2 regions of the Sediminicurvatus halobius genome follow, and region 1 is predicted to be linked to the other one. Evidence: predicted binding sites of a transcription regulator. Region 1 holds the regulator's gene; the other holds the start of a gene.
What was found. The regulator sigma-54, encoded in region 1, starts transcription at its own class of promoters, with help from an activator protein. The targets are predictions, from matches to a motif close to TGGCANGNTNCNTGCTT.
Positions count from the first base shown of each region.

Region 1 (3,313 bases):
CGCCAGCAGCCCGAGGGCGACGGCCAGCTGGTGGAGGCCGAGGCGCCGCGCATGGAGTACTACGCCAGCGGCCCCGAGCGCGTGCTTCTGCTGCAGGGCGGGCGCCTCTGGCAGGGCGAGAACCAGGTGCGCGGCGAGACCATCACCTACTTCGTCGCCGACGAGCGGGTGGAGGCGGAGCGCGGCGCCGATGGCGACGACCGCATCGAGGTGACGGTCTTCCCCGAGCGCGAGGAGGGCGGGTGAGCGCCACCGCGCCGAGCCGCCTGGAGGCCCGCGGCCTCAGCAAGCGCTTCCGCGGCCGGCGCGTGGTAGATGACGTCAGCCTCGATCTCGAGAGCGGCGAGATCGTCGGCCTGCTCGGCCCCAACGGCGCCGGCAAGACCACCAGCTTCTACATGATCGTGGGCCTGATCCCGCTGGACGCCGGCAGCATCCGCCTGGACGACCGCGACCTCACCACCGCCCCGATGCACCAGCGCGCCCGCCTCGGCATCGGCTATCTGCCCCAGGAGGCCTCGGTCTTCCGCAAGCTCTCGGTGGCGGACAACCTGCTCGCCATCCTGGAGACGCGCCCGGGGCTCGATGCCCGCGCGCGGCACCAGCGCATGGAGGCGCTGCTGGAGGAATTCCACGTCGCCCATCTGCGCGACCAGCAGGGCATCAGCCTCTCCGGGGGCGAGCGCCGGCGGGTGGAGATCGCCCGTGCCCTGGCCGCGGAGCCGCGGTTCATCCTGCTCGACGAGCCCTTTGCCGGCGTCGACCCGATCTCGGTGGGGGACATCAAGGCCATCGTGCGCCACCTCGCCGCCCGCGGCATCGGCGTGCTCATCACCGACCACAACGTGCGCGAGACGCTGGGGCTGGTGGATCGCGCCTGCATCCTCGCCGACGGCCGGGTCATCGTTGAAGGCGATGCCGACACGATCCTGACCGACCGCCAGGTGCGAGACGTCTACCTCGGCGAGGATTTCCGGCTGTGAGCGCCCGACCGGCGTTAGCAGGTTTCATGCCGACGGCGTTACCCTGCCGTTTCCGGACAGGGGGAATTGCACTACGATGAAGCACAGCAAAAGGGTGCCGGGGGGGCGCCCGACGCACTCCACTTCCCCGGGTGGCCACTGACGACGATGAAGCAGTCGCTACAGCTCCGACTCGGGCAACAGCTCACCATGACCCCGCAGCTGCAGCAGGCCATCCGGCTGCTGCAGCTGCCGACCCTCGAACTGCGCATGGAGATCCAGCAGGCGCTGGAGTCCAACCTGATGCTCGAGGCCGCGGAGGAAGCGGAGCTCGAGGCGGCCGCGGAGCGCGACGAGGACGGGGCCGAGGCGTCGGAGGCCGCACCGGACCGCACGGAACAGGATCTCGGCGGCGAGGAGCCGGATGCCGCGCGCCTCACCGAGGACCTCCCGGTGGACTCCAGCTGGGAGGACGTCTACGACGGCAGCACCACCTACAGCCACTCCGGTTCCGACGACGAGCGCGACCTCTTCGAGAACCAGTCCGGCGGCGAGGAATCCCTGCGCGACTACCTCATCTGGCAGCTGCAGATGGCTCCGATCTCGCCCCGGGACATGGCCATCGCCGAGGCCATCGTCGACGCCGTGCGCGACGACGGCTACCTCGGCGAGCCGCTGGAGGAGATCGGCGCCGGCCTGCCGCCGGAGCTGGAGGTGGAGCCGGACGACCTGCAGGCGGTGCTGGCCCGGGTGCAGCGGCTGGACCCGGTGGGTGTGGCGGCCCGGGACGTGCGCGAGGCGCTGCTGGTGCAGCTGGACCAGCTGGACCCGGCCACGCCCCATCTGGCGGCGGCCCGCGAGCTCGTGGACCAGCACCTGGAGCTGCTGGTCAGCCGCCAGTTCGCCCAGCTCAAGCGCCGCATGCGGCTCGACCTCGAGACCCTGCAGGCGGCCCTGGCGCTGGTGCAGACCCTGGACCCCCGCCCCGGCGCGCGCTTCAGCACCGAGCGCACCGAGTACGTGGTGCCGGACGTGTTCGTGCGCCGCGTCAACGGCGACTGGCAGGTGGAGGTGAACCCGGACGCCTGCCCGCGGCTGCGGGTGAACAGCTACTACGCCAGCCTGGTGCGCCGGGCCGACAACAGCCGCGACAACAGCCTCATGCGCCAGCACCTGCAGGAGGCGCGATGGCTGATCAAGAGCCTGCGATCGCGCAACGACACCCTGCTCAAGGTGGCGGAGTGCATCGTCGAGCGCCAGCGGGGCTTCCTCGAGCAGGGCGAGGAGGCGATGCAGCCGCTGGTGCTGCGCGAGGTGGCCGAAACCATCGAGATGCACGAGTCCACGGTCTCGCGCATCACCAACCAGAAGTACATGCACACCCCGCGCGGGACCTTCGAGTTCAAGTACTTCTTCTCCAGTCACGTGCAGACCGTGGACGGCGGCGAATGCTCCGCCACGGCGATTCGCGCGCGCATCCGGCGCCTGGTCGCCGACGAGGATCCGGCGAGCCCGCTGAGCGACTCGCGGCTCGCCGAGATCCTGCGCGAAGAGGGCATCAACGTGGCACGCAGGACGGTGGCCAAGTACCGAGAGGCCATGGCCATCGCCTCGTCCACCGAACGCAAGCGGCTGGCCTGAGCGCCAGGAAGGAGGGCCTTATGCAGATCGACGTCACCGGCCACCACGTGGAGATCACCGATGCGCTGCGCGACTATGTCCACGAGAAGTTCCAGCGCCTCGAGCGGCACTTCGACAACGTGGTGGACGTGCACGTGATCCTCACCGTGGAGAAGGTGGCCAAGAAGGCCGAGGCCACACTGGCGCTTAGCGGTGCCAAGCTGTTCGCCGACGCCCTCCAGGAGGACATGTACGCCGCCATCGACGCCCTGGTCGACAAGCTCGATCGCCAGGTGGTCAAGCACAAGGAGAAGCGCACCGACCACCATCGCAGCGAGGGCGCGGTGGGCCAGACACTGGAGCCGTGAGCGCGGGGCGGCCGCCGGGCACCCAAGCGCCCGGCGGCCGCCCCGCCATCATCCGCGACACGGGGTCGACATGAACATCGCCAACCTGCTGGCACCCGAGCGCACCCGCTGCGGGGCCACTGCCACCAGCAAGAAGCGCTGCCTGGAGCTGCTGAGCGAGCTGCTCACGGGCGACGACGCCGATCCGTCGACGCGCGCGGTCTTCGAGAGCCTGATCAGCCGCGAGCGCCTCGGCAGCACGGGGCTCGGCAAGGGCGTGGCGCTGCCCCATGCCCGCGCCCCGGGCATCGATCAGGCCACCGCCGCCCTGCTGCGGCTGGACAAGCCGGTGGACTTCGACGCCATCGACCGCCAGCCGGTGGA
Region 1 is NZ_CP086615.1:901,735-905,047, reverse strand. It holds gene lptA (lipopolysaccharide transport periplasmic protein LptA) at 1-246, shown strand, start outside; gene lptB (LPS export ABC transporter ATP-binding protein) at 243-983, shown strand; gene LMH63_RS04120 (RNA polymerase factor sigma-54) at 1,131-2,603, shown strand; gene hpf (ribosome hibernation-promoting factor, HPF/YfiA family) at 2,624-2,950, shown strand; gene ptsN (PTS IIA-like nitrogen regulatory protein PtsN) at 3,021-3,313, shown strand, end outside.

Region 2 (3,313 bases), 1.2 Mb from region 1:
GTGCTCGGCGAGTCGCTGCGGCACGATCCGCCGCTGCGCCAGCTCGCGGAGATGACCGGCAGCGCCGCCGAGCGCGGCGCCGAGCTCACCAGCCGCCTGCTGGCCTTCTCCCGCCAGCAGGCGCTGGAGCCGAAGGTGGTGGACCTAAACCGCCTGCTCGCCTCGCTGGATGGCCTGCTGCGGCGGACGCTGCCGGAGAGCATCGACATCGAGCTGGTTCGGGGCGGTGGTCTGTGGCTGGCAGAGGTCGACCCCGGGCAGCTTGAGGTCGCCCTGCTCAACCTCGCCGTCAATGCCCGCGACGCCATGCCCGGCGGCGGCCACCTCACCATCGAGACGGCCAATTCCCGGCTTGACGCGGAATACGCCCGGCACCACCAGGAGCTGCGCCCGGGCCAGTATGTGCAGGTGTCCTTCAGCGACACCGGCGCCGGCATGTCGCCGGAGGTGGTGGAGCAGGCCTTCGAGCCGTTCTTCACCACCAAGGAGGTGGGCCGCGGCAGCGGTCTCGGGCTCAGCATGGTCTATGGCTTCGTCAAGCAGTCCGGCGGCCATGCCAAGATCTACAGCGAGCCGGACCAGGGCACCACGGTCAAGCTGTATTTCCCCCGGGTGAACGCGAAGGCGGCCGCAGAGGCACCGCCCGAGGTGGAGATCGTGGCGGGCGGCCACGAGCACATCCTGGTGGTGGAGGACGACGACCTCGTGCGCGAGTATCTGAGCGGGCAGCTGGTCAGTCTCGGCTATCGCGTGACCAGCAGCGCATCCGGCCCGGAGGCACTGGAGCAGCTGCGTGCGCGGGACGACGTCGACCTGCTGCTCACTGACGTGGTCATGCCCGGCGGCATGAACGGCCGCGAGCTCGCCGACCAGGCTCTGGTGTTGCGCCCGGGGCTGAAGGTCCTGTTCACCTCCGGCTACACAGAGAACGCCATCGTCCACCAGGGGCGACTCGACCCCGGCGTCCAGCTGCTCGGCAAGCCCTATCGCCGGCAGGATCTGGCCGAGCGGGTGCGCCAGGTGCTCGACGCCTGAGACTTAGCCCGCATCTCTCACCGATTCGCGCCCGCAGCCGCGAATCGGTGAGAGATGCGGGCTAGGTAGGCTCTGCGCCAGGGGCGCTGTGTCACTCTGACCGGATGTGCCAGCGGGGCACGGTTGCCGAGGCACATATCGGTTTGTCGGCTCGCCCATTCGCGGCGAAGCCCCCCTCCGGCCGCGGGCTGCAGCATCTGGCACGCGGTTTGCTTGCTCTGGAGTGAGGCCTGCGCGAAAGGCGCGGGCCAGGACTATCGGAACCGGCCAACGGAGGATCCTATGCAGTTCCGTCGCATGACTGTCGCCACCGCCCTCATCCTCGGCCTCGGCCTCGCCATGCCGCTGTGGGCCCAGGACGAGGGCGCCCAGGCCCAGCCCGAGACCCAGCAGGAGGCGCCGAGCGCGGCGGACTTCTCCGAGGATCAGCTGGAGAGCTTCGCCGAGGCCCACGGGGAGGTCATGGAAGTCCGTGACGACTACACCCAGCGCCTGCAGGAGGCCGAGGGTCGCGAGCAGGCCATGAGCCTGCAGGAAGAGGCCAACGAGAAGATGGTCGAGGCGGTCACCGACACCGGCCTCAGTGTCGAGGAGTACGGCCAGATCGCCCGCGCGGCCTCCAACGACACCGAGCTCGCCGAGCGCATCCAGCAAATGATGAACTGACGCTGGCACGCGTCTCTCACCCAGGCGGCCTCCGGGCCGCCTTTTTTTTAACCCGCATATCTCACCGGTTCGCGGCTGTGCCATCCTGAGCCGCGATTCCCGCCGCCCATGGAGGTCGTGTCTTGGCGTTCCGCTTCCAGCGCAGCGAGAGTGTCCCCGGCGGCGTCCGCCGGCTGGTACGCGAGCGCATCGACGATGCCCGCCGCCGCCTCCAGGCCACCGGCGAGGCCCGCCACGAGGGCATCCACGAGGCGCGCAAGCGCATCAAGGAGATCCGCGCCTTGCTCCGTCTCGTGCGCTTCGCTCTCGGCGACCGCTTCGCGGTGGAGAACCGCTGGTACCGCGACACCGCCCGGGGCCTGTCGGCGGCCCGGGACGCCCAGGCGGTGGTGGAATCATGGGACAAGCTCGTGGCCGCTCGGGGGCAGGAGCTCGACGCCGGGCTTGCACAGGACACGCGCGAGCGGCTGCTGGCCCGGCGCGATGATGCCGCCGGCGTCACCGACACGGCGCCGGTCACGGCCACCCTCGAGGGGCTGCTGGCCGCACGCGAGCGCATCGCCCGCTGGCCACTGAATGGTGGCGGCTTCGCCGCCCTGTCACCGGGCCTCGAGCGCAGCTACCGCCAGGGGCGCCGGGAGATGCGCCTTGCCCTCGCCGGCGGCGGGGTCGCGGCGCACCACGAGTGGCGCAAGCGCGTGAAGGATCTCTGGTATCACACCCGGCTGCTGGAGCCGGTCTGGCCCGCGCTGATGGTGCCGCGGCGCCAGGCGCTGAAGGCGCTGTCCGACACCCTCGGCGATGACCACGACCTGGCGGTGCTGGACGCCTTGCTGGCCGCCGAGCCGGTGCTGGTGGGCGGAGGCGACGGAGAGGCGGTCCATGCGGCCATCGCCCGCCAGCAGAGCCGGCTCCAGGCCGAGGCTGCCCGCCTCGGCACTCTGCTCTACGCGGAGAAACCCGGTGCCTACACACGCCGCCTCGGCGTCTACTGGCAGGTCTGGCGGGGCGAGGCTGCCGCATGAAGGTGCTCGCGGTGTACAGCCTCAAGGGCGGCGTCGGCAAGACGGCGGCGGCGGTGAACCTGGCCTGGCAGGCGGCGCGCGGCGGCCTGCCGACACTGCTCTGGGATCTGGACGCCCAGGGGGCCGCCACCTGGTGCCTCGGCGTCGAGCCAGGGCTGGACCAGCCGGCGCGCAAGCTCCTCGGGCGCAAGAGCCCCCTCGGCCGGGAGATCCGCCCGACCCGCTTCCCGGCGCTGGAGCTGCTGCCGGCGGACGCCTCCCTGCGCCATCTCGACCGCGAGCTGGACAAGGGCAGCGACGGCGCCGAGCGTCTGCGCCGCATGGTGCAGCCGCTCTCGGAGACCGCCGGCCTGCTGGTGCTCGACTGCCCGCCCAGCTTCTCGCGCCTGGCGGAGGCCGTGGTGCGTCTCGCCGATACGGTCCTCGTGCCGGTGATTCCCACCCCGCTCGCGCGCAACGCCTGGCTGCAGATGCGCGGGCACTTCGACCGCGGCCGCTACGGCCGCGGCAAGCTGCTGCCCTTCCTCTCCATGGTGGACCGCCGGCGCGGGCTGCACCGCGCCTGGAGCGATCACCCGCCAGAGGGC
Region 2 is NZ_CP086615.1:3,890,165-3,893,477, reverse strand. It holds gene LMH63_RS18125 (PAS domain S-box protein) at 1-1,035, shown strand, start outside; gene LMH63_RS18120 (DUF4168 domain-containing protein) at 1,318-1,701, shown strand; gene LMH63_RS18115 (CHAD domain-containing protein) at 1,824-2,726, shown strand; gene LMH63_RS18110 (ParA family protein) at 2,723-3,313, shown strand, end outside.
Region 2: the regulator sigma-54 is predicted to act here: its motif matches at 1,234-1,250, upstream of LMH63_RS18120 (DUF4168 domain-containing protein).